2 regions of the Synechococcus sp. W70.1 genome follow, and region 1 is predicted to be linked to the other one. Evidence: predicted binding sites of a transcription regulator. Region 1 holds the regulator's gene; the other holds the start of a gene.
The links. Region 1 encodes HrcA, which represses chaperone genes, less so after heat shock. Its sites were predicted from a motif close to TTAGCACTCNNNNNNNNNGAGTGCTAA; they were not measured.

Region 1 (15,601 bases):
GCCACGCCAGCTGCCGTTCCTTAGTTCGGTGGCGGCGCCAGCGGGCAAGTTGCCGGCTGCTCTGGCTATTCTGTAAAGGCTGCCGGCCCAAGCCAGTCCTCGACTTGTCTTCCACTGCTGCCTTTGGGTAGATACCACCGTCAGTTTGACGCCCATCTCCTCCTCTGGCCAGCGTTTTACCGGGCGGGTGTCAGGATACCAGAGCAGGGGGCTCTCGTTCGCAACAGGGGTGCGGAGCACTTTGCTACTTTTGTGGCACACTGGACAGCGTTGCCAACAAATCTTCTGACTTAACGTGGAGTAGCTGAGCTAGTGGGCCGGCAGCTACCTCTCTTCGGTAGGTATTTTGCCTAAGCTAAGGTTGGCATCAAGAGCAAGGGGCAACTCCCGTCAGCTCGACAGGAAGTGACGTCTGTGGAGACCCCCCTAGCCGGCTGGTAGGTGTAGAGTTACTACCAGCTACAGGTCGTGGAAGCAGGAAGAAGGCAGAAACGCGGCAAGCCATGCCCTGCCATAAATTTTGTTATCGTTTCGCAGGTCTTTCAGGGCGGCGGAATACCATGCTCAAAGCCTACACCTCTGCTGGCCTGCGCCTTGGGGTTGCCGCTGCCTTGCTGCTGGGGAGCCTGGCCAGTTGGCACCAGGATCGCCTCTTGGCGGTGATGGGCCTGGCCAGCGCAGCGGCGATTTCTGCCTTTACTCGCCCGGCCATCTTGGCCTACAACCGCGCTCGCGAACGGTGGCTCAACCGGGATCTGCTAGGGGCCCTGCAGCAGCTTACCCTGGCGCTGCAACGGGATCCCCGTCTAGCCAACGCCTACCTCCTGCGGGGACAGATCCGCCTCGAACTGGGTCAGCTTGCCCAGGCCCTGGAAGACTTCGACCAGGCTGCCCAGTTGATCCCCCGTCGCCCAGAACCCTGTTTCTACCGCAGCCTCATTTACCAAGCGCGAGGGGATCTGCAAGGGGCAACCGCCGAGTTGACCAAGCTAGTACGGCTGCATCCCAGCCCTACTTACCATCTCCGTCTGGCTGAGCTGTACCTGCAGCAGGGATCCCTACCTTCAGCGCTGGCTCACTTGGATGAGGCAGTTGCGCGGGATCCCACCTGGGCGCCCGCCTATACCTGCCGTGCTCAGGTGTACGGCTACCTGGGGGAGTGGGAGGCGGCTGTAGCCGACTGGTCCCAGGCCATCCGCTGGGATCCCTGCCCAGCCCATTACTACCGGCGGGGGATCGCCTACGCCTGGGCCGATCGCTACCTCGAAGCGATTGCCGACCTCAGCTGTAGCCTAGAGGCAGAGCCCGGCCAGCCCTGCGCTCTCTACCTCAGGGGCAATCTGCTCTACGAGCTGGGGGAGCTTAGGGCAGCCCTCGACGACTATGACCAGGCCTTTCGCCTAGAGGCCAACGGCATTCCCCTTGACCTTGCCGACGAGTACGGCCTCTACGCAAGGGGACTGGCCTACCGGAATATGGGAGACCTCAAGACCGCCATTGCCAGCTGGCAAGCCGCCTTGCACCTTGGCCACCAGCGCCACAACCGGGTTCTGCAAGAGCAGGTGCAGCGCGCTTTGCGCCAACTCCAGGATGAAGAGGGAGATCCTTAGCACGGCTGAGTTCAATTCGGCAAGGCTCGAGGATCCCTCCTGGCAGCTGCGGAATTGGCGTAAGATTTGTACAAGGCCATCGCCTACTTCCAGCCACTCTCCTCTGCGGTTGCCGTGAGACATACCCTTAGCGCTCTTGTGCAGGATCAGCCCGGCGTCTTAACCCGCATTGCCGGCATGTTTGCCCGCCGGGGCTTCAATATCGACAGCCTCACCGTTGGCCCTACTGAACGGCCTGGGATCTCCCGCATCACCATGGTGGTGCAGGGAGACGAGCACGATGTGGAGCAGCTAACCAAGCAGCTCTACAAGCTCATCGAGGTTCTGAAAGTAACGGATATTACCCACGTCCCCTGTGTAGAACGGGAGCTGATGCTGGTCAAGGTCAATGCCAGCATCGAAACTCGCTCTGCCATCATGGACGTGGCGCAGATGTTCCGGGCCCGCATCGTCGATGTGGCGGAAGAGTCTTTAACTTTGGAAGTCACCGGGGATCCGGGCAAAATGGCGGCCATCATCAAAATGTTGACTAGCTTTGGCATTCGCGAGATTGCCCGCACGGGTCTAGTGGCGCTCACCCGCGAGTCGGGAGTTAATACCGAATACCTAAAGCAGCATCCCAACGCTGCTATGGTCTAACAGACTTGGCCAAGCTGCCGGGAAGAGGAGATGCCTAAGGAGAGGGCCACGGCAAAAGCAGCAGGCAACCGTGGCAGGCGTTGTCTACTCAACCTCCTGGCCCTTGCCTTGTTGGGGCTCCTAGCAGGCTGTGCTCCCCGGCCACCCCAGTCTGTTGTCCAACAGGCCCTGACCTACCAGATTGCTCACCTGTCGGAGCCAGTAGCCTCGCTGGTGGGCAGTGACCGCTTGGCAGCCCATCTGGAAGTGCAGGATGTCCGCATTCGCCGGGATCGCCGGGAGACGGGGCTGCGGGTAGCAACCGGGGAAAAACTAGAGATCCACCACCTCAGCGGCACCTATACTCTAAGGGTGAAGCCACCGGGATCCCGCCGCCCCTACCGCCGCAAAGGCGATCCCTTTCAGCTCACCTTGGCCCGCCAACAAGTCCAATCGGCGGGGTCTCAAGGCCTAACTGAGCGATGGCTGTTGGCCTCTAGCTCCCCCGATGGCAAGGGGTGGGAAGTCGTCGACTTCTTGCCCCCTGGGCAAGCAGAGGCACCCTCCCCTGCGTCAGCTGCGTCTCCAGCCGGTCAAACGGCGTCGCCTGCCGCCACTCCTGCCGTGCCTCAGAGGGAGCCAAACTAGGTGCCAAGGCGGGCAAAGCGTTGCCGCCAATTCAGCATGGGCCAGAGCGGCTCCCAACGCAGCCAGCCCCGGTTCCGCCAGCCAGCTCGGGGTAACCCTGGCATGGGCAAGAGACCTTCCCACCTCTGGATTCCGACGTCCATTGCCAGAGCCCTGCCGAAAATGGCAGGGTGGAATGGGCGCGCTGCTCGGAGAAGGCCCCATGGAGTTGCTGCTGGCCGGAGATGTTGGGGGCACCAAGACCAGCCTCAGTCTGGTCAAGGCCGAGGATCCCGAGCACAGCCTCTACAGCCGTCGCTACGCCAGCCAAAATTACTCCAGCCTTACCCCCCTGGTGCAGGAGTTTCTGGCCCAAGCTCGGCAGGAGCTGGGGCGGGATCCGCAGCCGGCTGCTGCTTGTTTTGCCGTGGCCGGCCCAGTGGTGGAGGAGAAAAGCGGCGGACAAAGGGCCAAAATCACCAACCTGTCCTGGAGCTTGCACTCAAGCCAGTTGACGGCAGAACTGGGGATCCCGCGCCTGGCCTTGATCAACGACTTCAGCGCCGTAGGCTATGGCGTGCTAGCCCTGCACGATGCGGAGCTGGAGACTCTGCAAGCGGGGGAGCGGCAGCCGCGGGCACCCATTGGCGTCATAGGGGCGGGCACGGGGCTGGGGCAGGCCTACCTTACCTGGGGAGAGGGCGGCTACCAGGTCTATCCCAGCGAGGGAGGCCACGTGGATTTTCCCCCGCGCACTCCTCTGGAATGGGAGCTGCTGCAGTATTTGCAACAGCGATACGGGCGTGTCTCCACCGAGCGGGTGGTCTCCGGCCAGGGGATCGTAGCCATCTACCAGTTTTTGCGGGATAGTCGCCGGGCCCAGGGAGAGGAGCAAGGGTTAGCCCAGGTTGCTGCCTGGGAAAGAGGAGCCAGTGGGATTGATCCAGCCGCCCAAATTGCTCATGCCGCCCTCGAGGGACGGGATCCTCTAGCTATGGAGTGTTTGCGGCTGTTTGTTAGCCTCTACGGAGCGGCTGTTGGCAATTTTGCCCTGCACCTATTGCCCCGGGGTGGGCTGTTCCTTGCCGGTGGGATTGCCCCCAAGCTCTTGCCCCTGTTGCGCCAGGGGGAGTTTCTAGCGGCGTTTTTGGACAAAGGGCGAATGCGGCCGCTGTTGGAACAGCTGTCGGTGCAGGTGGTGCTTAACGAGCAGGTGGGTTTGAGGGGGGCCGCCCGCCATGCTGCCACCTTGCTGTAGTCCTCCTCTTTCGCTGCGGGGGATTAGCTCCCAGCGGCACTGACCCCCTTTTCCGAGGCCAAAAACAGCTGAGCCCGCCAAAAGCAGGCAATGGATTTGCTGTCCAAATCGAGGCCAAAACGAGCTTTCTCGGTAAGTTCAGCCGGGGAAAACTCGACAACAGTAATGTCTTCGTCTTCATCCCTTGCCGGAGGAGAGTCCAGCACTTCCAGATCCCGCGCCAGATAGGCGTACATAATCTCGCTGGAATAGCCGGGGCAGAGATAAAACTGGCCAAGTGAATCCCAGCGGTGGGCCCGCAGGCCGGTTTCTTCCTCCAGCTCGCGGCGAATGGTTTCGTCTGGATGTTCTCCCGGCTCGACCGTACCCGCTGGAAATTCATAAAGGTAGGAGGCGACGGCAAAGCGATACTGGCGAATGCAGACAAACTTGCCCTCGGCAGTCACTGGCACAGCCACCACGCCCCCGGGGTGGATGAGGTACTCCCGCTCCCCCTCTGTGCCGTTGGGAAAGCGCAGACGCTGGCTGACGAAGGTGTACTTGTGGCCCTGAAAGCGCAGGCGCTCGCGGAGGACTTGCGATGGGATTTGCATGGCCAAGATTTCCCAAGAGTAGAGCCGCTCCTAGCTTAGTGGTTTCCGGCCCTGTTGCCAGGGATCCACTGTGGGATACAGTCGGGGAAAGCAGGGATCCCACCTGGCAAGCCATGATTTACCCTCCCCTGAAAGAGTTTCTTGCCCTCACGGGTCAGGGCAACTTCATCCCGGTGTACCAGGAATGGGTGGCGGATTTGGAAACGCCTGTCTCTGCCTGGTACCGCGTCTGCGCCGGGCAGCCCTACAACTTTCTGCTGGAATCCGTGGAGGGAGGGGAACAGGTGGCCCGCTACAGCTTCCTCGGCTGCGATCCCCAGTGGGTGCTGGAGGTGCGCGGGGATCAGGCTTGGCAAATCCACCGCGATGGGCATCGGGAGCAGCATCGGGGGGATCCCTTTGCCATCTTGGCCCGCTGCCTAGAGCCCTATGAGCCGGTGCACCTGCCGGAGTTGCCCAGCAGCATTGGCGGGCTCTTTGGCTACTGGGGCTATGAGCTCATCCGCTGGATTGAGCCCAAGGTGCCCATCTATCCCCTGCAACCAGAGGACCCTCCCGACGCCATCCTGATGCAGGTGGACAGCATCCTCATCTTCGACCAGGTCAAGCGCAAGATCTGGGTGGTGGCCTTTGCCGACACGCGCCAGCAGCCGGCGGAGCAGGCCTACGCCCAAGCCTGCCAGCGGGTGGAAAAGTTGGTGCAGCAGCTCAGCGCCCCCCTGGCGCTATCCCACCTCAGCCTCAACTGGAAGCCCCACCTGCCGGATCAGATCCCCCCCAGCACTCTCAGCCGCGACGCCTACTGCCAGGCCGTGGAGCGGGCCAAAGAATACATCCGCGCCGGCGAGATCTTTCAGGTTGTGCTCTCGCAGCGCTTCACCACTCCCTTTGCCGGCGATCCCTTCCGGCTTTATCGCTCCCTGCGGCTCATTAACCCCTCTCCCTACATGGCATTTCTGCAGTTTGGCGATCTTTGCCTTGTCGGCTCCAGCCCAGAGGTGATGGTCAAGCTCAGCCGCGTTGGGGAAGAGCGCCTTGCCACCGTTCGTCCCATTGCCGGCACCCGCCCTCGCGGCGCTACCCCTGCCGAAGACCGCCAGTTGGAGCAGGAGCTGTTGGCGGATCCCAAGGAGCGGGCGGAACATGTGATGCTGGTGGACTTGGCCCGCAACGACCTGGGCCGGGTCTGCCGCCTGGGATCCGTGCAGGTGGACGACCTAATGCAGATTGAGCGCTACAGCCACGTGATGCACATTGTCAGCAACGTGGTGGGGCAGTTGGATCCCCGCTACAGCGCCTGGGATCTGCTGCGGGCCACCTTTCCTGCGGGCACGGTTACCGGCGCTCCTAAGATCCGCGCCATGCAGATTATCCACGAACTGGAAGGGTGCCGCCGCGGCCCCTACGCTGGCGCCTACGGCTACTACGACTTTGCCGGCCAACTGAACACCGCCATCACCATCCGCACCCTCCTGGTTCACCGCGGCCAGGTGAGTGTGCAGGCGGGGGCGGGCATTGTGGCCGACTCGGAGCCGGAGCGGGAGTACCAAGAATGTTTGAACAAAGCGCGGGGCATGCTCATGGCTGTAGCCAGCTTGCAGGAAAGCCAGGGTGGCTCCGGGGCGCTTTAGCGCTGCTGTTAAGCGCAAGGGCGAGAAACCCAAGCCAAGTACTCTTCCTTCACCTCCAGCCAGCCACCGCCGGGGTAGTCGGGGCTGCGGCTGCGGCGACCTGCTTTGAGGAGCCGGACCCCGGCTTCCACCTGCTCAAAGGTGGGGTGATGGGGGAGCAGCAAGGACAAGAACTGAAACAGGACTTGCCGCTGCAGCGCAAGGGGAGCAGCTCGCAAGGGATCCCGCCGCAACCCCGGCAGGGCCGGCTCATACACCTGCGGCCATAGCTGAGCGGCTTGGGCCACCACCAGTTCATGTTCTGCTTGTAACAAGATGGCGGCCCGGTTCAGAGCTTTTTCCACCTGGGGATTGAGGTGCTGCTTGAGATAGGGTATCACCTCCAGGCGGAGCCGGTTGCGTCCGTGCGCCAAATCTTGATTGCTGCGATCCGGCCAGACCGGCAGCTGGTACTGCCGGCAAAACTCCTCTGTTTCCCACCGGAAAAGGCCTAGGAGGGGCCGCACCAGCCAGGCGGAGGAGGGATCCCGCTCGTCCAAACGCCGCCGCCAATCCAGGCTAGCTAGCCCAGCTGCCCCTGTGCCCCGCAGCAGGTTCCACAAGAACGTCTCCGCGCGGTCACTGGCGGTGTGTCCCGTAACCACTGCCTCGCAATTCCAGGTGCGCGCCCATTTGTCCAGCTGTTGGTAGCGCCAAACTCGGGCCCCCGCCTCATCCCAGCGGATGGGATCGGCAGTTTCAATGGCATGAGGCAGGCCCTGCTGCTGCAGCCACTCTTGCAAGAAGCAAGCACACGTCGTTTCATCCTCCGACCAGCGGTGGTTACAGTGCAGGACAAAGATTTGCCAGTTCCAGCGCCGCTGCAGATCGCGCAGGATCTGGAGCAGACAGAAAGAATCTTGCCCGCCGGAAAAGGCCACTAGCAGCCGCTGGCCGGGGCGCAGCAGTTGCCGCTCGCGGATGGCACACTGAACGCGTAGGTGAAGAGGGGAGAGTCTGGCCACGGTGGGCGATTGCTCTTGGGAACTTGCACCTAGACTTCCTAGGCCAGAGCCCGCGTGAGATGGGAGGCCACCGTCTGCACCGCCGCAATGCTCCGCTCGTAGGCCATCCGCGTTGGCCCCAGCACGGTAACCGTCCCCAGCGGCGCCGAGCGACGGCGGTAGACTGAGGCGATAACCGTGCAGTGGCGCAGAGACTCTAGCGGATTCTCGCTGCCAATGTAGATGACCACCGGGATGGTGTGGAAGGGATCGCCAGAGGAGGGCGGGGCAGAAGGAGTAGCCTCGCTAGAGATCTGGCAATCTGGGGGGCTGGTAGTATAGAGCCCAATCATCCCCTGCAGTTGCTCGGATCCCGCCTCAATCAACTGGGCCACCGCTTGCACCCGTTGGGTCTGAGAAAACTCTGGCTGCCGCATCAGCTCTGTCATGCCTGCGCTAAACACAGGCCCCAAAGAGGGCCGCAGGTAGCGCTGGACCACTGAGCGCAGCAGTTGCTGCAGCCACTGGCTGTAGGCGCGAAACTCTTCGTCTAGCTTTAGCCAGCTCAGATCCTGCAGCTCGGCAAAAGTCTTGCCCCGCAGCTTGAGGGTGAGAAAGTTGCTCAGTAGCTGCAGCTCGTCTTCCAAATCCTCATAGCGGCTGTCGGGCCATGCCGGTGGGCTGACCAGGGCTGAATGGGCTTGGTAGGAATCGGTAACCACCACTACCATCACCCGTCCCGGCCCTACCGACAGCAGCTGCACGTGGTGAATGGCTACAAGGGGCCCCTGAGGTGGGGTGATGAGGGCAATGCAGCCGCTCACGTGGGCCAGAAGCTGCGCCACCCTCTGGAGGAAACTGTCGAGGTCGTCTCCCAGCTCGCGACTAACCTGATCCAACAGCCGCTGCAGCGCAGGGTGGGGCTCTGGCTGGGGAGCGTCGTCGGGGATCCCCTCCATGCCGACGGAGGTCAACAAATCGTTGACATAAACCCGATAGCCAAAGTCGGAAGGGATCCGACCGGCAGAGGTGTGGGGCTGGAACAGCAACCCCGCCTGCTCAAGAGTGGCTAAGTCGTTGCGAATGGTGGCTGTGCTTACCCCAAAGTTATACGACTGAGCCAAAGTCTTGGAACCGACAGGTTCAGCCGTTGCAATGTAGCTGCGCACTGTCGCCCAGAGAATCTTCCGCTGGCGGGGAGTCAGTTCAAGTTTCATGGCCGCTCAAAAGAATCTAGTTAACCCGTATCTCAAAGCAGACTGCCAAGCAACCGGTAGATTCCTGTTGAGGACTGAGATACCAATCTAAATGAACCTTTAGTCTACCTAACGCTTCGTATTGATGAATTGATAATTTTTGACTTTTTGACAATTTAATTAACCTCGCTGGGGTGGACTGCCTGGCAAGGAAAGCTGCAAAATACCGACAGAGGCGTTGGGTTCGCCCTAAGCTTTCCCCAGAGCTGCTACTTCTGGGGCAACAGGGCTTACCTTTATCCCCTTTGTAACCTTTTGTTCTGAGGTTGCTCCAGGAGCTGAGAGTTCGCCTAGCTGCTCTGAGGGTAGCCGTTTTGGGGGGCAGGGGAAGATTCCGTTGATAAGCAAAGGCCTGGGAGTATCGAGCTCCGCTAGAGGCTTGGGGGATCCCCCTGCTCCTTGCTAGCGCAACTGGGCCACGGTTACGCCGCTTCCTCCCTCCTGGGGAGCCGCCGCGGCAAAACTCTGAACGCGCGGGTGATTTTGGAGATAGGCCCGGATACCCGCCCTGAGGCGACCCGTGCCGTGGCCGTGGATGATCCAAACGGGACCAGGAGGTGCCTGGGCCAAGTGCGCTTCGAGAATAGCCTCGGCCTCAGCCACGGTTTTCCCCCTTAGATCAAGGGTGTTGTGGCTGGTGCGCAGGTTAAGGGGGGCGGTGGCTGGTGGCGGGGGAGGTGGAGCCTTGGGGCGTTGGCGCTGCTTAGCCTGGTGTTCATCGAGGGGATCCAACTGGGCCCTTGGCACGGTGAACTTGAGGAGGCCGCTGCGCACCACATACACCTCTCCTTCGACGGCAATGACCTCTCCCGTTTGTCCCAGCCCCCGCAGCCGCACCCGGTCCCCCACCTCCGGCACAAACTCCGTGTCCACAGGTTGAGGCGCCGGCAAGTAGCGCTTGCGGATTTGCTCGAGATGGGCGGCTACCTGTTGAGGAGCGTCCCCCTGTTGCAGCTTGCGAATGGCAGCAGCCACTTCTCGGCGGGCAGTAGCTAGCAGAGTTTCCAGCCCCTGGCGCTGCTGGTATTCCAGTTGGGCCTCCCGCTCGGCCAGCCGCCGGCTGCGCTCTTGCATTTGGCGGTAGAGGGTCTCTAGCTCTTGGTGCAGGGATCCCACCTGGGCTGCCCGCTCTTCCAATTGAGCCCGCTGCGCTTCCAACCCAGCGATGACCTTATCCACTTGGCTTTCTCCCTGCAGACGCCGCTGGGCCCGCCGCAGGATCTCCGGATCCAACTGCAGCCGCTGGGCAATGGTCAAGGCGTTGGAGCGGCCCGGGATCCCCCACAACAGGCGATAGGTAGGAGCCAGGGTGGCCTCGTCAAACTCCACCGAGGCATTTTCAAAGCCGGGGTGCTGGTACTTGAGGGCCTTCAGCTCGCCGTAGTGGGTGGTGGCCAGAGTCAGCAGGGCCTTTTCCGAGAGATACTCCAATAGCCCAGCCGCTAGGGCAGCGCCTTCGGTGGGATCCGTGCCCGCCCCCACCTCGTCCAGCAGAACAAGGGCCGGCGCTGGACTGGATTGCAGAGCTTGCACAATGCGGCTAATCCGATGGATGTGGCCCGAGAAAGTGGAGAGGTTTTGCTCCAGCGATTGCTCGTCACCGATGTCGGCATAGACCCCGTCAAACCAAGGCAGTTGGGGCGGATCTTGAGCTGGCAGGAAGATCCCTGCTTTGGCCATCAGCACCAACAGGCCCAGCGTCTTCAAGGCAACGGTTTTGCCACCGGTGTTAGGGCCAGTGATGACCACAGCACGAATAGACTCGGGGAGGGTGAAATCGATGGGCACCACGTCTAGGCCCTTGCCCTCTTGACGGGCCTGCCACCACAGCAAAGGGTGTCTAACCCGGCGCAGGCGCAATCCACCGGCAACAAACTGCGGACGGTTGCCCTCCAACCAAAGGCTATAGCGGGCGCGAGCCAGGGCTACCTCCAGCCTCACCATCACCGCTTGCAGGTGCTCCAAGTCGGCAGCCACGGCTCCCACCTGGGCCGAGAGCGCCGCCAAGATTCGCTCCTCCTCCGCCCGGAGGCGAGCCTCGGTTTCTCGCAAGCGGTTGCCCAGCTCCACCACCGCATAAGGCTCTACATAGAGGGTAGCCCCACTGGCAGAGCTGTCGTGGACAAGGCCGCGGATGAGATCCCGGTGGGTGGCCTTCACCATCAGCACAAAACGTCCCTGCCGCTGGCCAATCAGGGTATCCTGCAGCGCCTGTGGGCACTGGCTCATCACCTCTTGCAGGCGTTCCTGGATCTGGCTGCGAAAAAGGCGGTGCTGACGGCGCAGGTCGGCAAGGGCTGGGCTGGCGCTATCTCTCACCTCGCCGTGCTCGTCCAGACAGCGGAAGATCTCCTGCTCCAGCTCAGGGTAGGTGCGCAGGCTGCTCACCCACTCTTGCAGGCGGGGTAGGTGCTCCTGCTCATCGATGAGGCGACGAAGGCGGCGAGCAGTTCCCAGGGTTGTGGCAATCTGGATCAGCTCTTCCCCGCTCAGGACACCCCCTCGTTCGACCCGTTCCAGGGCCGGCAGCAAGTTGTGGATCCCCTCCAGGGAAACCCCTCCCGGCTGGCTGCGATCCAGCTGTATAGCTTCCTCGGTCTGGTCAAGGTAGGCCTCGCTCTCCTCGCGGCTACGCCAGGGATCCAGCTCCAGACAGGCGCGACGGCCCAGAGGTGTAGCCGCAAAAGTGGCTAGCTGCTGACAGAGGCGGGGCCACTCCAACAGTTCCAAGGTTTCCTGGCGGAGGGAAGAGTCGGGGCAAGAAGAGACCGAAGGGATAGCCGTAGGCATTACCTAGCGATTTGAAGAATACCGAAGACGCAGTCGCTCCATCTCGCGTAAAAATTGCCGCTGGTAGTTGAGAAAAGCGGTGTGCCACTCGCGGAAGCGCCGCTCGCCATCGCGCACCAACATCTGTCGGTAGTGCTCGGAGTTGAGGCAGGGCCGGGCTGAGTCCATGGGGTTCAAAGAACGCTCTGCTCCTATTGTGGCAGGCTCCGGGGTACCTCTTGGAGCTTCCAACCGGAGAGGTTCTACCCCTGCAGGAAGAGGCCTTGCCATACTGAAAAGCGAGGCTTCCTGGCCAATGCTCAACCCACAGTCTGAGATTCCGTGCGCAAACGAGTAACGTTGATCTTCCCGCGGCACTTGGTGAACGTGCCTGTTACCTACCGCCTGGCCAAAGACTTCGACGTGGCGGCCAACATCCTGCGCGCTAGGGTCAGTCCCAATGAAGTGGGCACCCTCGTGGTGGAGCTCTCCGGAGATATCGACCAAGTGGAAGCAGGGCTGGAGTGGGTGCAGTCGCTGGGGATCGAGGTGGCTGACCAGACCAAGGAAATTCAGATTGACCCGGATTTGTGTGTAGACTGCGGCTTGTGCACGGGAGTCTGCCCTACCGAAGCCCTGAAGATTTCAGCTCCTGACTGGAAGCTAGAGTTCCGGCGCAACCGCTGCGTCATGTGCGAACAGTGCATTCCCACCTGTCCGGTTGGGGCCATTAGCGCCAGCCTGTAGGCAGCCTTGAGCTGGCGACCTCTCCCAAGAGTAGAATGGGCAGTACTAGGTTCTGGGGCAAGCTCACCATGGCTTCTACCACCTGGCTAGTTTGGGCAACTTATGGTGCTCTAGCAGCTCTTTACCTGCTGGTGCTGCCGTTTTTGTCTTTGGTGTACGTGGACAAGCGCTGGAACTGCAGCGGCGCCTGGGAAAAGGTGTTGATGTTTTTCCTGGTCTTGTTTTTCTTCCCCGGCATGGTGTTGGTAGCCCCCTTCATGACGTTTCGGCCTAAGCCGCGTTCCCTCTAGAGCCCTCGAGCTATGCGCAGACGAGATATCCTCAGCATTGGCCTGGCCCTGCTGCTGGGGGGAGGCGTTCTTTACGGTCTGTTGCTTTGGGCCGGCCTAGACACGGGAACGGCACAGCAGGTGTCGAGTGCGGCGTTTATGCTGGGGTGCCTGGGCTGGACGGTGAGTTACCTGAGGCGGGTTCTAAGCGGCGAGATGACTCTGAAGGCCCAGTGGGCCAGTTTCGAAAGGCAGCAAATTGAAGAGAAACTCCGCTCTTTCTCGCTGGAGGAGTGGCAGGCCCTGCAGGCCGAACTGGAATCCGAAACCGAAGGGGAAGTTAGCTGGCCTGGGCCGGACAGGCGCTAGAGCTGCTTTCGCAAGGTAGAAGAGGGGCACGGCGCCTGTATACCCAGCTACTACTTTCTCCCTTTGGCAAGGCTATTCTGCACTGCAAGCAGGGCTAGGAAAGCAAGCTAAGTGGTACAGGTTTTGACTTCCCATTTTGCTTACGTATTCCCCCTTGCCGTGACTAAGACCGTCCTGGTAGCTCAGGGCCAGCCCTTCCAAGCGCAGCTCTGGAAGTTGGCGCTGGAGTCTCAGCAGCATAGGGTGGTGCTCATTTCGCCGCGGCCAGATCTGGCGGAAGTGGCAGCAACGCAATGCCAGCCCCTAGACTTGATGGTAGTGGATATAACAACGGGACTCTTTAACCCCTACGCCTTCTGCCGAGAGTGCCGGAGCAGGCTCCCGGCTGTCCCTGTGATCCTCACCCACCATCCTCGGCGCCCCATCGAACCTGCTGAGCGACGTTGGGCCATCTCCCAGGGAGCAGCAGAGATGATCCCAGGCTTGGCAGAGGCGGACGACATCCTCCCTCCCCTTGAGCAAGTGTACAAAGCCGCCGGCTGGCCTCTTCCCATCGATGTGCAAGCCCTCTATACCGCTCTCGAGCAGGCAGGTCTGGGGAGTGGCAAGCCCGTTTCTTCTCTGCCTGAGGCAGCAGAAGAACACCAGGAGCAAAAGGCTGAGACCCAGCCGGCAAAGTACCGGTTGATGTATCGGGGCCGCCCCGTCGAGTAGTTGCCAGCGCTCCGCCCTGCTAACGCAAAGCGGGGGACTACCTCGGGCAAGGTTGGAGATCAGGGCAGCACCAGGGCCAGAGTCGTGCCTTGGGATCCCGTCTCCACCAGCCGCAGGTCTCCTCCGTGAGCCTCCAGGATGCGCTTGGCAATGTAGAGTCCCAGACCTCCCAAGCCAGTTGGATAGTGCTGACCGGCAATGGAAATGGTCTGGGCAATGTAGGGCTGGGCCAGATCTTCTAGGGGAGCTGGCAGGCCGGGTCCGTCATCTCGCACCTGGATCTGGCGGGGGCCAACGGTCAGCACCACCGCGCGGCGGGCATAGCGCAGGGCATTGTCCACCAGATTCACCAGCGCCCGCTCCAGCTCGGCCTCATCGGCGTTGCCCCAGCCTTCTCCCTCCACGCCCAGGTCAATCCCCCGCTCTCGCGCCAGGGATCCCATGCGGTTGGCTACCCGCCGAGCCAGGGATCCGAGATCGCAGGGCCGGGGATGCAGGGCAATCTCCCCCCGCTCCAGGCGGTAGACCTCCACCATTTTTTGCACCAGCGCCAGGTTGCGTTGGTTTTCCTCCAGCATGCGATCCAGCAGGGCTAGCCGCTCCTGACGACTCAAGGGCAGCTCCTGCTTGAGGGCGCCTAGCAGATGCCCAAAGGCGATGAGAGGAGTCTTTAGATCGTGCACCAGAGTGGCAGTGAAGGCCTCCCGCTGTCTTTGATTGCTTTGAATCTGGCGCAGCAGGTGGGCAAGGGCTTGCCGCAGGATCAAAACCTCTTGAGGATCCCCTGGGCGGAGCAGCAAAGTCCAGCGGTCTGGCTGGTTAATCAAGGTTTCTAGGTGAGCTAGCTCGCGGGCCAGCAAGGTCAGGGGCCGCAAGAGCATGGAAGACAAGGCATAGCCCGCCAGCGCCGATAGCACCGCCAGCAAAGGGATCCACAGCAGCAGCAGGGCGGATCCCTCACTGCTGAGCTGCCTATCGGCCAGGATCCACGGCACCGACAGGATGAAAACCAGGTTGGGGACAAAGGAAAGGCTGGCAATGACCAGCGCCACCTGAGTGCGCAGGTTGTGGGGAAAGCGACGTCGCCAGAAGTATCTCAAGGGAGAAGGGGAGAGAGGTTTGCCTTGAATTAGGCCAGAGACGAGCAAACCGGTCAAGAGGGCTGGCAAAAGACATCCCCAAACTCCGGGAAAGCTTTCCAGGTCTCCTCAAGTTGCGCCAAGAGCTGTCTGGCTAGGCAGGCTTTTTGACCAAGCAGGGCAAGAGGACCAAAAACACCCCCGGGGTTCAAAGGCTAGAGCTTTCAGAGGTCATGAAAAAACCTCTGGGTGTCTGTCCGTGTTTCGACCCCAGAGGCTTCTTCTCTTCACTCCTCACCGCCTTCGAGCGTACCCGCCCTCTGAAGGATTGTCAAGCATTTTCCCGCTGGGGTTGGCGAGTGGGAAACCGCACCAAGGTGGCGCTGCCGGAGAGGATCATCTGCTGAGGCTGGAGGCACACCCGATCTACCTGCAGCTTGCTCCCTTGCAAGGCCAGTCGGTCCAAATCCAGGAGCGCATTCAGGTGGTCGACCAAAGCCCGGCTTAGGAGGCGCTCCTCTTCTGTATCGCCCTCAAAGAACGGATCGGCCAAGCAGATGCGGCGGCGCTCTATCACCTCAACGCGCGCGGAGAAGCCCACCCGAAAAACCCTGCTTTCTCCTTGCTGCACCTTGGCCCGCACTTGCAACCGCTGCTCGGGGGTGATGCGCACTTCTACCTGGTGAAACGACAGGGGCTGGCCTTCCTGCCCCGCCTGGGCCAGCTTGTTCAGCACAAGAGGGGTGTTGAAGGATTGCGCCAGATCCGCCTCGCTCAGCACCACCCGCATCCTAGCCTGCACCGGCTGGCGCAGTCTAATCCGCCCTTGCCAGACTTGGCTGAAATCGATGGCCACGGCATTGCAAAATAGCTCCAGAAGCGAAAGCCGCAGGCCGTTGTACATCTGCAAGTTCTGGCCCACCAGCTCGAAGCTGTCGATGCACCCTTGCAGCAATTTGGCCATCGGCTCTGCTCGCACCCGTGCCTCCAGCCGCCCGGCTTGCTTAAAAAGGGCACGAATGGCAGCGCTCACCCCTCGGCTGACCCAGTCAGTGAGCATGGAATGGGGCAGAGAGAG
Region 2 (15,601 bases), on a different contig from region 1:
GGCCTGGCCACAGAGAATCAAGAGAGGCTTCTGGGCTGCCCTAGCCTGCTGCAGCACCACCCCTACCACTTTGCCCATGGTGCTTTGTTCGTCAAAGCGGCCCTCGCCGGTGACCACGAGATCAGAGCGACGGATGCGCTCCGCCAGGTTCAACTGCTGAGCCAAAAGCTGGATCCCGGACTCCAGGGTGGCCCCCAAAAAGGCCACCAGCCCTGCTCCTAACCCACCGGCAGCGCCAGCACCAGGGATCCCCTCCACTGCCCGACCCAGGTCGCGCTTGACCACTTCAGCCCAACGCTGCAGCGCTTGCTCCAATTGCTGCACCTGCTGGGGGGTGGCTCCCTTCTGAGGGGCAAAGACGGCGGCTGCCCCCAGCGGGCCGGTGAGGGGATTTTGCACGTCGCAGAGGCTGCGGATGCGCTTGCCCTGCCAGACCGGCTGCTCAGGTGGCTCGATGCGTGCCAGCCGGGCCAACTCTCCCCCGCCCCAGGCAAGAGGATCCCCCGCTTCATCCAAGAGGCGATAGCCCAAGGCTTGGGCCATGCCTGCTCCTGCATCCACGGTGGCGGATCCCCCCAGCCCTATCCAGATCTCGGCAACGGGCTCCCGACAGGCAACCCGCACCAACTCCCCCAGACCGTAGGTGGTGGTGCGGGTAGGATCCCGCCGCTCGGGGGGTAGCAAGGTCAGGCCCGCCACCTGGGCTATTTCCAGCAGCGCCCGCTTCCCTGCCACCCCGTACTCGGCCCAGACGGGATCCCCTAGGGGGCTAGTGACCCATAGGCCTTTCTTCTCGCCCCCTAGCGCCGCTAGCCATACTTCCAGCGTGCCCTCTCCCCCATCGGCTAGGGGGAGCAGCTCCACCTCCGCCTCGGGCAAGACCTGGCGGAGGCCCCGGGAGATGCTCTCTGCGGCGGCCTTAGCCGTCAGGGATCCCTTGAAGCTATCCGGGCAGACTAAAATTCGCCGCAGCGGGCGGCTGTGCTGGGATGCCTTGAATGTCCTTGGTGGCACCAGAGGGTGGACTGAGCTGCGGGCCGACAAAGCCTAGCCCCCGGCTACTGAGCGCTTTCGCCTTCTGCTGGCGAAGGTTGATCCGCGCTGGAGGCCTGGGAGGCGTCGATGGCAGCGGGTGAGTTGCCCAGAGACTGCTCCAGGGCCAGGCGCTGCTCCATCACCCGCAGAAAATAGCCCCCCATCATCGCTCCAGAGAGCATCTTTGCCAAACTTTCACGGTTGGTAACGATTTGAACGCCAAATTGGTCGGACGGCAGACTGCCCAGCAGGCTGCGGATGTTATAGCCCAAGATCTCTAGCACTTCTGGAGAAGAATTGCGGGCAATATCCTGAAAAACGCTGGGATCCTGCGCCTGCAGGTATTGCCAGAGCCGGTTGTTGGGGCTAGGCGTTGGCACAGCCTCAAAGCCAGGAATGAAGTTGATTGGGCTGGACATGGAGTTACCAAGCTCCCCAAACACAGCAACTAAAGCCCAACGGGATGGCTTGCCTGATCCGTCAGGCTCTTGCCGCTCCCCCAATTTGGGCTATGCCCAGCTTACCACCTACACCTTGCCGCCCTCGGTACGGGATCCCACCCTTTTGAGGCGGCAAATGCCGTACCTAAAAGCAGCCGGAGCTCTAGGGCGAGGGATCCCCGACAAATGAGGCCGGCACCACGGTTACCCCGACGATGCTGTCCTCGGGATCCAGGCGCTGCACCAGCACACCCGTTGCCTCGCGGGACTGGGCAGGAATGGCCTTAGCCAGCTGGCGCATGACCATGCCCCTGGCAGTGACCAAGAGGATCTCGTCCTCGGCATTGACGATGCGCAGGGCCGCTAGCTCATCCGACGCCTGGCGGAACTTGGTGGCGATCACCCCCTTGCCGCCACGGTTTTGCTGGCGGAAATGGTCAATGGCCAAGCGCTTGCCCCGACCTTCCTTGGTGATGACCAGCACCCAGGGATTGGCTAGCCGCTCTCCCTCTTGCTCAGCAGCCCTCACCGACTCGGCAGAGAGAATATCCATGCTGACGATGGCGTCGCCGGCGTTGAGGGTAATGGCCCGCACACCGCGAGCCGGCCGCCCCAGGGGACGCAGTTGCTCGTCGTCAGCCCGGAAGCGAATGCCCATGCCCTGGCGAGTTGCCATGACCACGTCGTCAGCCGGGCGGGCACGGCGCACCCAGCACAACTCGTCACCTTCTTCAAGAGAAATGGCAATCAGGCCATTGGAGCGAACGTTGGCAAAGGCGCTGAGGGCCGTTTTTTTGATGTACCCCCTGCGCGTGAGCATCACCAGGTATTCGTCCTCGCTAAACTCGCCTACGGGCACCATCGAGGTAACCCGCTCTTCCCGGCTCAGCGGCAGCAACTGGACAATGGCACTGCCGCGGGCGGTGCGGCTCCCTTGGGGGATCTGGTAGGCGGGCAGAGTATAGGCCACCCCCTGATTGGTGAAAAAGAGAAGGGTGTCGTGGCTGCAACAGGCAAAAAATTGGGCAATGGCATCGTCTTCTTTGATGCGGGCGCCAGCCTTGCCGCGGGTAGCTCGTCCTTGCACCCGAAACTCTTCGAGGTCCATGCGCTTGATGTAGCCCTGTTCCGTGAGGAAGATGACCATCTCGCGGTTTTCGATGAGATCGGCCACCTCCAGCTCACTGTCCTCCAGGCAAAAGCGGGAGCGGCGCGGGCTCCCAAAGCGGGCTTTGAGCTGCAACAGCTCCTCGCGGATAATCTGCATCACCCGTTCCCGCCGCGTGAGAATGTCCCGCAAATCGGCAATTTGCCGCAGCAAGTCCTCGTGCTCGGCCTGGATCTTCTCGGCTTCCAGGGCCGTGAGGCGGCGCAGTTGCATTTGGAGGATGCCTTCGGCCTGCACTTCACTTAGCCCCAGTTGGCTCTGCAGCTCGGTTCGGGCGGTGGCAGGATCAGCTGCTTCCCGAATGAGAGCAATGACCCGATCCAGCTGCCCCAAAGCCACAAGGTACCCCTGCAACAGGTGAGCTCGCTCCTCGGCTTTCTGCAGCTCGTGGCGGGTGCGCCGCTCGATGAGCTCTACCCGAAAGTCCAGAAAAGTCTGGAGCGCGTCCCGCAACGTCAAGGTGCAGGGCCTGCCGTTGAGGATGGCCAGCATGTTGACCCCAAAGCTGGTCTGCAGGGGGGTCTGTTTGTAGAGGTTGTTGAGCACCACCTGGGGCTGGGCATCCCGCTTCAGCTCAATGACTACCCGCATGCCCCTGCGGTCGCTCTCGTCGCGGATGTCGGCAATGCCCTCCAGTTTTTTCTCATTAACCAACTCGGCAATTTTTTCAATCATGGCTGCCTTGTTGGTCTGGTAGGGCAGCTCGGTGATGACAATGGCCTCCCGCGCCGGCCGGCCCGGCTGCTCGAGGGTTTCGATGGTGGCCACGCCGCGCAGCGTGATGGAGCCGTGCCCGGTGGCGTAGGCTTCGCGGATGCCCTCCTGGCCCAGGATCAGCCCGCCCGTGGGAAAGTCTGGCCCAGGGATCCACTGCATTAACTCCAGGCTGCTCAGGTTGGGGTTTTCGATGAGGGCAATCAGGCCGTCCACCAGCTCTCCCAGGTTGTGGGGGGGAATGTTGGTGGCCATGCCCACGGCAATACCGGAAGAGCCGTTCAGCAGCAACTGCGGGATCCGCGCCGGCAGCACCAGCGGCTCTTGCTGGGATCCGTCGTAGTTGTCGACAAAGTCAACGGTGTTGGCGTCGAGGTCCTGCAGCAGGGCTTCTTGGGCAAAGGCCGTGAGACGGCACTCGGTGTAGCGCATGGCCGCTGGCGGATCGTTGTCAATGGAGCCGAAGTTGCCGTGCCCATCCACCAGGCGCTCCCGCATGGAGAAATCCTGGGCCATGCGCACCAGGGCCTCGTAAACTGCCTGATCCCCGTGGGGATGGTATTTCCCGATTACATCCCCCACCACCCGAGCGCACTTGCGAAAGGGCCGATCCGCCGTCAGGCCCAACTCGTACATGGCATAGAGGATGCGACGATGCACCGGCTTGAGGCCATCCCGCGCGTCTGGCAAAGCCCTCCCGACAATAACGCTCATGGCGTATTCCAGGTAGGACTGCGTCATCTCCCGCTGCAGGTCAGTGGAGATGATGCGCGCGGCCAACTCATTGTCGCTCATGGGATGGGAAGAATGCCAGTTAGCTTGACGCAGGCAAGGTAGCCCTAGTCTCAGTCTACCATCGGCCTTGTGAGGAGCTTCCCGCCGAGGCTGCTCGGGGATCCCTGAAGAAGTTCATAGGTAAAAGTCTATTCTCTAACTTAGCCTTAGGGTAACCCTCAATGATAGGCTGCCTATAGCGTTGAGAGTGGCAAGGTATGGTACAGGCTGGCGGAGGCAATCTTCTAAGGGGCTGGCGTCAGCGTTTAAGTCTAGAAAACTGGCGCGGGGATCTCTTCGGTGGCCTGACGACGGCAATTGTGTCCTTGCCAATGGCCCTAGCCTTTGGAGTAGCTTCCGGGGCGGGGCCAGTGGCAGGTCTTTACGGGGCGGTGTGTGTGGGCTTTTTTGCGGCCCTGTTCGGCGGTACCCCCACCCTCATCTCCGAGCCCACCGGGCCGATGACGGTGATGATGACAGCAGTCATTGCCAAGGTTACCGCCCGCTATCCCGAGCAGGGGCTGGCGCCGGCCTTCACGGTGGTCATGCTGGGGGGGCTGTTTCAGATCGTGTTTGGATCCCTGAAGCTGGGCAAATACATTACCCTCATGCCCTATAGCGTTATCTCTGGCTTTATGTCGGGGATTGGCTGGATCATGATTTTGCTGCAGATCCCGCCGCTGTTGGGCCACGCTAGCCAGGGGGGAGTCATCGGGGCCGTGCGGAACCTGCCGACCTACCTGCTCAACCTCAAGGTGCCGGAACTGGGGTTAGGTCTGCTAACGCTGGCAATCCTTTTTGGCTATCCCAAGCCTTGGCGGCGGGCGGTGCCGCCCCAGCTGGTGGCCCTGGTGTTGGGAACGTTGGTGGCCAGCTTGTTCATGGCGGATTGGGATTTGCGGCGCATTGGCCCCATCCCCACCGGCTTGCCGCAGGTGCAATGGCCGCAGCTGCCCTTTGCTGCCTTGGCCAGCCTGGTGTTGGACGGGGTGGTGCTGGGCATGCTGGGCTGCATCGATACCCTCTTGACGGCGGTGATTGCCGACAACCTCACGCGCACCCGCCACGACTCTGACCAAGAGCTGATTGGGCAGGGAATTGCCAACCTGGTCTCTGGCTTCCTGGGGGGCTTGCCGGGGGCCGGCGCCACCATGGGCACGGTGGTAAATATCCAGTCGGGGGGACGTACTCCCTTGGCCGGTATCCTCCGCGCCCTCATCCTCTTGATGGTGGTGCTGTTTGCCGCTCCCCTGACCCAAGGGATCCCGATGGCCGTGCTGGCGGGGATTGCTTTCAAGGTGGGGGTGGACATCCTCGACTGGAGCTTCCTGAAGCGGGCCCACCGCCTCTCCCTCAAAGGGGCAGCCATTATGTACGGGGTGATGTTCATGACCGTGTTTGTGGATCTCATCGCCGCCGTGGGAGTGGGGGTGTTCGTGGCCAACTTGCTCACCATCCAGCGCCTGAGCGAGCTTCAGTCGGAAGAGGTGAAAGCCATTACCGATGCGGACGATGCCGTAGACCTCACCCCGCGGGAAAAGGAATTGCTGCGCCAGGGCCGCGGCCAGGTGCTGTTGTTTTACTTGAGCGGCCCGATGATCTTCGGGGTTTCCCAGGCCATTTCCCGCCAATATCAGGCGGTAGCCTCCTGCCAAGCTTTGGTGGTGGACCTATCGGATGTGCCGATGCTGGGGGTTTCGGCGACCCTCTCCCTGGAAAATGCCATTCGCGAGGCCCTAGATCGCGGCAAACAGGTGTGGATCGTCGGCGCCAGAGGCCGCATCCGGCAGCGCTTGGAAAGCCTACGTTTGCCCCTACCGGCGGAGCGGTTTGTGGAAAGCCGAGAGGCCGCTTTGGCCGAGGCCGTTGCCCACTTGGGCTTGGCGGCAAAACCCAGCCCCCTAGTTTGAGCCATCTCGACTTGCCCGAGGACAAAAGCTGTAGGCTTTTTGCAGCACCTCTATGGACTGGAAGGGTCGGATTGCCTACTTGGCAACCCTGCATCGCAAAGAGGAGGTGATTGCCCCTCTCTTGGCCGAGCATCTGGGGATCCAGGTGCAGGTGATACCTCTAGGCACCGACCAATTCGGCACCTTCTCGCGGGAGCGCCCCCGGCCAGGGGATCCCCTCCACACCCTACGTCTAAAGATCGAGAGAGCCCGCCAAGCTTACCCTGCCCCCTTGGTTTCGGCCAGCGAGGGATCCTTCGGCCCCCATCCCCAGATCCCTTGGATGCCTTGGAACCAGGAATGGGTCATGCTCAAGGTTTTTGAATCCGGCGCGGATCCCTTGGAGCTGATGGGCTATGCAGAAAGTACCCCAACCAATTTCAGCCATCGCTGGGTGCAAAGTTTTGCGGAAGCGCTTGACTTTGCCCAAAAAGTTGGTTCCCCCGAGCATGCCCTGATCGCCCTCGACCAGCCGGAAAACCCCCAAATCCACAAAGGGATCCAAGACGAAGCAACCCTGAGGCAGGTGGTGGAGGAGCTGCTGGCCCGGCAGCAGGGGCTGCACCTGGAAACCGACATGCGGGCCCTGTACAACCCAACCCGCCTGCAGGTCATCGCGGCAGCCACCCAAAACCTCATTGCCAAAGCCCAAAGCCTCTGCCCAGCCTGCGGCACTCCCGGCTACTGGCGCATCCGCCCCCTGGCAGGCTTGCCCTGCGGCCAGTGTGGTGCTCCCACCCCTGTAACCAAGGCATGGGTGTATGGCTGTGCCCGCTGTTCCCACACCCACACCGAGCCTGTGGCAGAGACCTGGGCAGATCCGGCTTAGTGCCCTTTTTGTAACCCCTAGCTTCCCGGCGCCCCCTCCAACTTCCTCAATGGATCCCAGGGCGAGGGCTCTCCTCTAGTCCTTGATTCACTGGACAATCAGCCACTTTGTGGCATGACCAACCTCCTGCCTTGACGGAGATGGGCTGAGCTAGTAGGCTTGCGAGTACATCTTTTCTGGTAGGCACTTTGCCTAGGCTAAAGTTGGCTCCGTCTTTAGCCGGTGTGCCTTATGGGGGCTCGTAGCACCTACCTGCAGCTCGCGGGGAAGTGACGCCTGTGGAGATCCCTCTGGCGGGGTGGTAGGGGTAAACTCTGCCACTAGCTACGGGTCGTGAAAGCAGGAAGAAAGCGTCAACCTGGAGCAAAAGTCCGCTTTTGTCCAGCGTTGTATAAGTCTTTCAGAGCGGCAAGGCTTGGGAAGCAAAAAAGGGATCCGTCGCCGCGGATCCCTAAGTTGTTTTTAACCTAGGCAGGACAGCAAGGGGTTAGAAGGTAAACACTGCCCGCAGAGCGCCCACACCAATGGTTGGGTCGTTGTCTCCTGGCCTGCCGCCGTTGGGGTTGCTTACAAAATAGGCAGCAGGTGTCAAGGTAATGTACTCATTGACCGGGAAGCTGTAGTAGACGTCCACTACGAAGGGGCGGGTATCCCACACGCCAGAATTGTCAGTGGTCACGATTGGCTGGCCGAAGACCACACCACCTTTGGCACCCTCCACGAACAGATCCGGGAAGACAAAGCCAAACAGCCAGCCGTTGAAGCCTTCGTCACCTGGATCGATAGTGCCAGCCGGTACCACATTAGGCAGGTTGTAATCGACATTGCCAGCGGTGAACCAGCCGGACACCGTAATCCGTGGACTTACATCCCACTTAGCGGCCACCGTAAAGGCATTGACCTGCGCAGAGGTGGTTACCTCATTCCGGCGCAGCGGCCCTCGGAAGAGGTTACTGCCGGTGGCCAAGAAGCTGGGGCCTTTTGTGGCATCCTGCAGATAGGTGGTAGCAAACTGCAGGTAGAACTCCAGCTCTTTTGTAGGCAAAAAGCCCAGCTCCACCGTGTGAGCGCTGTCGTTGCCCGTCAAACCGCTGTCACCAAAGCCTCTGCCTAAGTCCTGGGCGCCGCGAGTGCTGTAGGCGTAGGCTAAGCGAAGCTGGTCGCTGAGACGATAGCGGAAGCCAAACAGCGTTCCACTAGGCACATCTCCCGTGGATTTGGGAAGGTCGGCAAATTCAGAAAGGGCGTCGAAGGGAACGCTGTATTGAAGGACGCTGGACACCCCTGTGCCCGTGATGCCGGCGTAGATGGTGGCAGCGCGGTCAAAGGCAGGGAACTGATAGAGCAACTGGGCCAGTGTGAAGGTGCCACCGCCACCCCCTTGGAAGCCAACGCCTGGATCCCCAGAGAAGAAGGCGGTTACCGCATCGCGAGCCTGCAGGCGGATGCGCAAACGGTCGCGGCCAGCAAAGGAGGCGTCGAAGTTCAGCCGCACCCGATAGGGCAGGGTCATGTTGGCTTGGTCCTGCTCAGCCACAACCCTTCCCCCAACAACCCGATCCTCTGTCAGGGCGCTGCCCAGAATAGCCGTAATCACCTCGGCATTCAACTTGGTAACCGGGTTGAAGACCTTGCCTTTGAGGTCGTTAATATCGGCCTCTGCTGCCTCTACCCGCCCCCGTAGAGCCGCCAGCTCAGCCGCAAACTCCTCCTGCAGCCGCTGCAGCGTAGCCAAGTCCTCTTTGGAAACCTTGTCGGCCAGCCCAGCAGCGATCAGCTCGTTGATGCGATCCAAGCAGGCGTTCATCCCAGCGGCAAACTCATAGCGGGTCATGGCCCGGTTGCCGCGGAAGGTGCGGTCGGGGTAGCCGGCAATACAGCCGTAACGCTCGACCAGAGATTGCAGCGCCTGGAAAGCCCAGTCAGTAGGCTGCACATCCGAAAGTTCAGAGATGGAGGTGACAGGCCCCGTCGCTTGGGCATAGGCCACCCCAGGGGTCAAGACTGCCGCTGCACCTAGAGTCCCAGCCAGCAGCGTTTTCCAGTAGTTCGCGTGTTTTGCGGGCATGTTTCTCTCCTTGTTCTCTGTCCTCACACCTGTCTTGGCTGTAGCAGTGCCTTCTAGAAGTAACAGGCCGTCTACCTCGAGAGCGAGCCTGACAATTGCGGACTTTAGAAGAACAACATAGTACAGCCCCAGTCCATACCGTCTACCACTTTACACACTTTTTGAGCCAGACTCAATGCGAGATCCCCAGGGCTAGATAATTCAGGCTCCACACCCATTACTCTACCCCAGGGATCCGGCCCTGGCTAGCGGGTGTATCCCCCAAGCTGCCAGCCTGGATGAGGATGGGCGGTACCGGACTCGAACCAGTGACATCCTGCTTGTAAGGCAGGCGCTCTACCGCTGAGCTAACCGCCCTTGGGGATCCCGGCTACTGAGTTTAGCATTGGCGGGCGCTATCTCCCCATGCCCAGGCTCTGGGCTTTCTGGTACACCTTGCCCTCGGTGAGCAGGGAAGGGGCAATGCAGATCTCCACCTGCTGCATTTCCTTGAGGTTGGCAGCGCCCAGGGTAGCCATGCTGGTGCGCAGAGCACCCCAGAGGTTGTGGGTGCCGTCATCGAGGCGGGCGGGGCCGCACAAGATTTCTTCCAGGGTGCCGGTGCATCCCACGCGGATGCGGGTGCCGCGGGGCAAGACGGGGCTAGGAGTGGCCATACCCCAGTGAAAGCCGCGACCGGGCGCCTCATAGGCGCGGGCCAAAGGGGATCCGATCATCACTGCATCGGCCCCACAGGCAATGGCTTTGCAAATGTCACCCCCGGTAACCAGGCCGCCGTCGGCGATGATGGGAACGTAGGTGCCGGTTTCGGCCAGGAACTGGTCGCGGGCGGCAGCACAGTCGGCAATCGCGGTAGCCTGTGGCACCCCCACCCCCAGCACGCCGCGGGAGGTGCAAGCGGCCCCCGGGCCGATGCCCACCAGGACCCCCGCTGCTCCTGCTTGCATTAGCTCTAGGGCCACCTCGTAGGTGACGCAGTTGCCCACCACTACGGGAATGGGCATAGAGCGGCAGAACTGGGCCAAATCGAGCTTTTGCATGCCCTCAGGCACCTTGTGGTGGACGGAAACCACAGTGGCCTGGACGAAAAACAGATCCCCCCCCGCTTCCGCGACCAGGGGGCCGTATTGGGCAGCGTGGGCGGGCACACAGCTAGCGGCAGCAATGGCGCCGGCAGCTTTGATCTGGCGAATGCGCTCTTGGATTAGCTCTGGCTTGACCGGCTCGCTGTAGAGGCGCTGCATCAGGGGGACGAACTCGTCTTTGCCAACGGCGGCAATCTGCTCCAGCACCTCGTCGGGATCCGCGTAGCGAGTTTGGATCCCGTCTAGGTTCAGCACTCCAAAAGCCCCCAGCTTGGAGAGCAAAATCGCCATCTTGACATCCACCACGCCATCCATGGCGCTGGCAATGATGGGGATGGGTCGTTGGATCCCTCCTATAGTGAAGTGGGTATCCACCAGGCTGGGATCCAGGGTTCGCCTGCCCGGCACCAGCGCAATCTCATCCAGTCCGTAAGCCCGTCTTGCCTGTCGATTGCGGCCCAGTTGGACGTTCATTTCTTTCCTCTTTAGCAAGAGGATCCCTTAATTAATCATGCCGCCAAGGAGGTCTCTAAAGCCAGAGAAAGTTTTGGGGTCGACTAGCCTCTTGGGCAGGGGTGTGAAGATGTGCCCTTCCTGCAGACTTCCGAAGCTGTGGCAGCGCTGGGATCCCCAGCGGAAGCCGTAGAGGGCGATGTAGGCGCACATCAAGGCATCGACTTGGTCTTCGTAGTTTTTGAGCTGGCGGCCTCTAAGGGATCCCACCTCCACTTGGAGCAGGGGCTCGTGGCCCTGCAGAGAGGGATCGGTGCTGGCCAAGGCGCGCAGATGTTGCTGGTACAGCCGCCAGGCCTGTTCTCGCTCCTGCCAGCTGCGGCGGGGACGCGCCTTGTAGGGGAGGCTGCGGCTAAGGCCAAACAGGCTCACGATGGCACTGTGGGGGAAGACTTCAGTAACCTGACGGGCCAAGCGCCCCTGCTCGATGCTGGCCTGCTCCTGAAAGCCATAGCGGGCGAGGGCTTGCACCAGCGCTTCTCCTCGCACCTGGCCATTTCTTTCCAGAAGCCGGCGGTTGGCCGGGTGAGCGCCAGCAGCGTAGGGTCGAAACACACGGTTGAGCTCGGCTTCTGCCTGCCGCTGGCCCCTCAAGTTAGGAACGCGCAAGGGGGCATCCACTGCCACCAGGCAGGGATCCCCTCTAGCTTGGGCTTGGATGTAGTCCACAATTTCCTCATTGGTCCCCAGGAGGCGGCTGTCCAGCAGGCAGCCTGTCAGGTTTTGAATGGCGGGATCCCGAATCTCCACCTCCAGCGTCGCCACCCCCGAAGGGTTGCGGGCTGACCAGGCCAGATCTAGGCCAATGCAGACTAACCGTGCCACGCTGCCTTCTCCTCTGGGCCCCCTGGGAGAAGGAAAAGGGATCCCACCTGGGATCCCAAAAGCAGTCAGCTTTGCCCTGGCAAGGCAGCAGACTCTCTGCTAACTGGAGAAGCTGCCGCCTCTTCGGGCCGGAGGATTAGTAGTCGTAGTCATCCGCGCCGCCGCCACCGCCAGCTGGCTTGTTGTTCTTGGGTTCGGGCTTGTCCACCACAATAGCTTCGGTGGTGAGCACCATGCCGGCAATCGAGGCAGCGTTTTGCAGGGCAGAGCGGGTGACTTTGGCTGGGTCAACGATACCCGCTTCGAACATATCCACATAGGCGTCGTTTTGGGCATCGTAACCCACCGTGAAGGGCTTCTCTTTCACCCGCTCCAGCACAATCGAGCCGTTCTGGCCGGCGTTCTCGGCAATGCGGCGCAGCGGAGCGCCCAGAGCACGGGCCACCAGCATAGCCCCCACCAGCTCATCGCCAGACAGGTTGGCCTGCGCCCACTCCGTAACCACCGGGATTAGGTGGGCCAAGGTGGTGCCGCCGCCGGGGACGATCCCCTCTTCTACTGCCGCCTTGGTGGCGTTGATGGCATCTTCCAGGCGCAGCTTGCGATCCTTCATTTCCGTTTCGGTGGCCGCGCCCACTTTAATCACCGCCACACCGCCAGCTAGCTTGGCCAGGCGCTCTTGCAGTTTTTCTTTGTCGTAGGTGGAGTCGGTCTCTTCAATTTGGCGACGGATTTGCTCGCAACGGGCTTTCACCGCCGCTTCGTTGCCCTCCGCCACAATGGTGGTGTGGTCTTTGGTTACCGTGACGCGGCGAGCCGAGCCAAAGGACTCAAGACGCGCATTCTCCAGCTTCAGGCCGCGCTCCTCGCTAATCACTTCGCCGCCGGTGAGGATGGCGATGTCCTCCAGCATGGCCTTGCGGCGATCCCCAAAGCCGGGCGCTTTCACCGCCACCACGCTCAGCACGCCCCGCAGCTTGTTCACCACCAAGGTGGCCAGGGCTTCCTTCTCAATGTCTTCGGCAATGATCAGCAGCGGACGACCGGCGCGGGCCACTTGCTCCAGAACCGGCACCAGGTCTTGCACCAGGGTAATCTTCTTGTCGGTGATCAGGACGTAGGGGTTCTCCAGAACCGCCTCCATCCGCTCCGTGTCAGTGACGAAGTAGGGGGAGATGTAGCCTTTGTCAAAGCGCATCCCCTCCGTCACTTCCAGCTCGGTGGTCATGGACTTGCCTTCTTCTAGGGAGATCACCCCCTCGCGGCCCACTTTTTCCATGGCCTCGGCAATCATGCGGCCCACTTCCTCATCGTTGCCAGCGGAAATGGCCGCCACCTGGGCAATGGCTTTGGAGTCTTCTACTGGGCGGGCATGTTCAGCAATTTTGTCCACTAGGAACTTCACCGCCTTGTCAATGCCGCGCTTGAGGGCAATGGGGTTGGCGCCAGCAGCCACGTTCTTGAGCCCTTCTTTCACCATGGCGTGGGCCAAGACCGTAGCTGTAGTGGTGCCGTCGCCAGCGATGTCGTTGGTTTTAGAGGCAGCTTGACGGATGAGAGAAACTCCCGTGTTTTCAATGTGGTCTTCCAGCTCAATTTCTTTGGCAATGGTTACCCCATCGTTAACAATCTGGGGTGCGCCAAATTTTTTCTCCAGCACCACGTTGCGCCCTTTGGGGCCAAGGGTAACGGCTACGGCCTCTGCCAAAATGTCCATGCCGTGTTCAAGAGCGCGACGGGCTTCTTCGCTGAAAATAATCGACTTAGCCATAGTCAACCTCCAACGGTCAGCCAACGAAGGATAAGCTAGAAGCTAGCAGCAGTTGGTCTCTTTTACAGCACTTGCTGCCTCTTGCTAGAACTACTGAACAATGGCAAGGATGTCCCGCTCAGCTAGCAGCACATACTCCTCGGTACCCAGCTTCACCTCCGTGCCGGCGTACTTGGAGTAGAGCACTCTGTCGCCTACTTTCAGCTCTATTGGAATAACCTTGCCATCGTCATTGCGCTTGCCAGGACCGACCGCAACCACTTCCCCTACTTGGGGTTTCTCTTTGGCAGTGTCAGGCAAAAAGATCCCGCCTGCGGTTTTCTCATCCTGCTGAGCAACTTTCACCAGCACACGGTCGCCCAGCGGCTTTAGCGTAGAGACGTTCAGCGTTACTGCAGCCATACCAAGTGTCCTCCGTGATGCCTATGGCAGGAAGTCAAAGGGTGATTGAGGAGTCAACTAAACTTGCATCCGTTGAGGCTTTAGCACTCTCGGCTTCCGAGTGCTAGTTTATCAGTCAGCTCTGCAGCCTGACAATAGCTGCAACGACAGACGAGGCGGTTGGGTGTGGATCTCCCGACTTCCTCTGCGCCTTTTGGGGGAGGAGAGGCGGTGCGAATTCCCTTGTTTCAGGTGGATGCCTTTACGGCAGTGCCCTTTAGGGGCAATCCGGCAGCGGTTTGCTTGCTGTCCCAGGAGCTGCCGCAGGAGCTGTTGCAGGCAATTGCGGCAGAGAACAATCTGTCGGAAACAGCTTTTTTGCTGCCCCAGGGATCCTGGGATGGCCTCCCCCACTACAGCCTGCGCTGGTTTACCCCCACAACGGAAGTGGATCTCTGTGGGCACGCCACCCTAGCTGCTGCCCATGTGCTCTTGAGCGAAGTTCACCCAGAAGCTCAGGAGGTGGCCTTCTCCACCCGCAGTGGCCAGGTGTTGGTGCGGCGGCAAGGAAAGCGGCTAGCGATGGATTTCCCCTCCCAGACTCCCCAACCTTGGCTGGAAGCGCAAGAACAGGTGGCGGCGGCCTTGGGGATCCCTCCTCTAGAGTTGTACCGCGGCAGCATGGGGGTAGCGGTGCTGGCTTCGGCGCAGCAGGTGCGGCAAGTCCAGCCGAATTGGGCTCAGGTGGAGGCGCTCCCTGTCTCCGGGTTAATCGTTACCGCTGCCGGAGCAGATTCAGAGGAGGGAGCGGATTTTGTTTGCCGCGTTTTCGCCCCCCGCTTGGGGATTCCGGAGGATCCCGTAACCGGCTCTGCCCAGTGTCTGTTGGCGCCTTATTGGTCGGAGCGGCTGGGTCGAACTGAGCTCAGGGTGCGGCAGCTCTCGACGCGGGGGGGTGAGCTCTGGTGTCGCTATCTCGGCGCTCGGGTGGAGATTGCCGGGCAGGCAGTGCTGGTGATGGTGGGAGAGCTGAGGATTCCTTAGAAAAAACACCCCGGCTGGTTCCGGGGTGCTGGGAATAATGGGAAGGGTGGGGCTAGCCCAAAAGTTCTGCCGCCTGAATAAGTTCCACTTGCTTTTTCTTGAGTACCAAGAGGAGCTGAGTGATAGCCACTGCCGCCAGGAAGGCCACCATCCACTTCACCCGATCCGGGCTCTGCAGCACCAGATCCCGCTCCACTTGGCCAAAGCCGCCCACGTTGGGGTTGTTGGTAACCGGATCCCCTTCTTTGACGCTGTCGCCAATGTTAACCACCAACTCCGGCCCCGGCGGCACCACCAGATGCTGGATACCGTTCTCAGTTTCGAAGCTGAGCACTCGCGTGCCTGGCAACTCGTATTCGGGTGGCACCAGGGCGGCCAGCTCTGCCGGCAGGTCGCTAAGATCCGACTCGATAGTGGCGATGCTGGTCAGGCGGCCGGTGGCGGGAGCGCGGAAGACGTTGTTGTTGCTGAGGCTGCCATCGGGGTTGATCTGGCCACGGCCCCGGTTGGCGCCAATGTAAACCCGATATTTCATGAAAGCCACTGAGGGATCCTCTTTCGGGTCAGGGGCTACCACCGGGAAGACGATTTCCTGGTGCTGCTCACCGGGCAACGGCCCCACCAGGAGGATGTTGGGCTTCTGGTCACTGTAGGGAGTGATGTAGGTCTCAGCGGTCTCCTGCCGCTGCTTTTCGGTCATTTCCTCCTCGGTGGCCAGGCGGAAGCCCTCTGGCAAGATCACCACCGCGCCAACATTCAAGCCGCCCTTGCTGCCATCTGCTAGCACCTGCTGCTTGCTTAGGTCGTAGGGAATCCCAACTTTAATGGTGAACACCTGACCGGGGGTAACCGCCTGCGGCACTTCAGCCCGGACAGGCATGGCGTTCAGGTGGCAGTTGGCGCAGACAATTTTCCCCGTTGCCTCGCGGGGGTTATCGTAGGCCATCTGGGCATAGTAGGGGTAGGCTGCTGCTGGCGGAGATGCTACGACCATTAGCAGCAGCG

Region 2: groES (co-chaperone GroES) is a predicted target of HrcA. The motif match lies at 13,654-13,680, and genes of this name have one in related genera.

The regions. Positions count from the first base shown of each region.
Region 1 covers NZ_JANSHH010000035.1:69,203-84,803, reverse strand. Annotated here, with positions in the region: gene NW808_RS10765 (peptidoglycan D,D-transpeptidase FtsI family protein) at 1-91, opposite strand, end outside; gene NW808_RS10760 (tetratricopeptide repeat protein) at 561-1,610, shown strand; gene ilvN (acetolactate synthase small subunit) at 1,725-2,249, shown strand; gene NW808_RS10750 (hypothetical protein) at 2,280-2,876, shown strand; gene NW808_RS10745 (glucokinase) at 3,079-4,113, shown strand; gene NW808_RS10740 (NUDIX hydrolase) at 4,137-4,706, opposite strand; gene trpE (anthranilate synthase component I) at 4,820-6,337, shown strand; gene tilS (tRNA lysidine(34) synthetase TilS) at 6,346-7,341, opposite strand; gene hrcA (heat-inducible transcriptional repressor HrcA) at 7,380-8,537, opposite strand; gene NW808_RS10720 (endonuclease MutS2) at 8,979-11,366, opposite strand; gene NW808_RS10715 (hypothetical protein) at 11,370-11,534, opposite strand; gene NW808_RS10710 (NIL domain-containing protein) at 11,688-12,092, shown strand; gene ndhL (NAD(P)H-quinone oxidoreductase subunit L) at 12,161-12,382, shown strand; gene NW808_RS10700 (DUF3007 family protein) at 12,395-12,730, shown strand; gene NW808_RS10695 (response regulator) at 12,890-13,444, shown strand; gene NW808_RS10690 (sensor histidine kinase) at 13,504-14,613, opposite strand; gene NW808_RS10685 (DUF2993 domain-containing protein) at 14,855-15,601, opposite strand, start outside.
Region 2 covers NZ_JANSHH010000025.1:11,788-27,388, forward strand. Annotated here, with positions in the region: gene NW808_RS05715 (glycerate kinase) at 1-1,014, opposite strand, end outside; gene NW808_RS05720 (DUF760 domain-containing protein) at 1,059-1,454, opposite strand; gene NW808_RS05725 (hypothetical protein) at 1,504-1,665, shown strand; gene gyrA (DNA gyrase subunit A) at 1,639-4,152, opposite strand; gene NW808_RS05735 (SulP family inorganic anion transporter) at 4,350-6,041, shown strand; gene NW808_RS05740 (DUF6671 family protein) at 6,094-6,909, shown strand; gene NW808_RS05745 (iron uptake porin) at 7,397-8,977, opposite strand; tRNA gene NW808_RS05750 (tRNA-Val) at 9,263-9,334, opposite strand; gene NW808_RS05755 (GuaB3 family IMP dehydrogenase-related protein) at 9,373-10,536, opposite strand; gene NW808_RS05760 (DUF429 domain-containing protein) at 10,564-11,400, opposite strand; gene groL (chaperonin GroEL) at 11,537-13,171, opposite strand; gene groES (co-chaperone GroES) at 13,262-13,573, opposite strand; gene NW808_RS05775 (PhzF family phenazine biosynthesis protein) at 13,784-14,596, shown strand; gene NW808_RS05780 (apocytochrome f) at 14,649-15,601, opposite strand, start outside.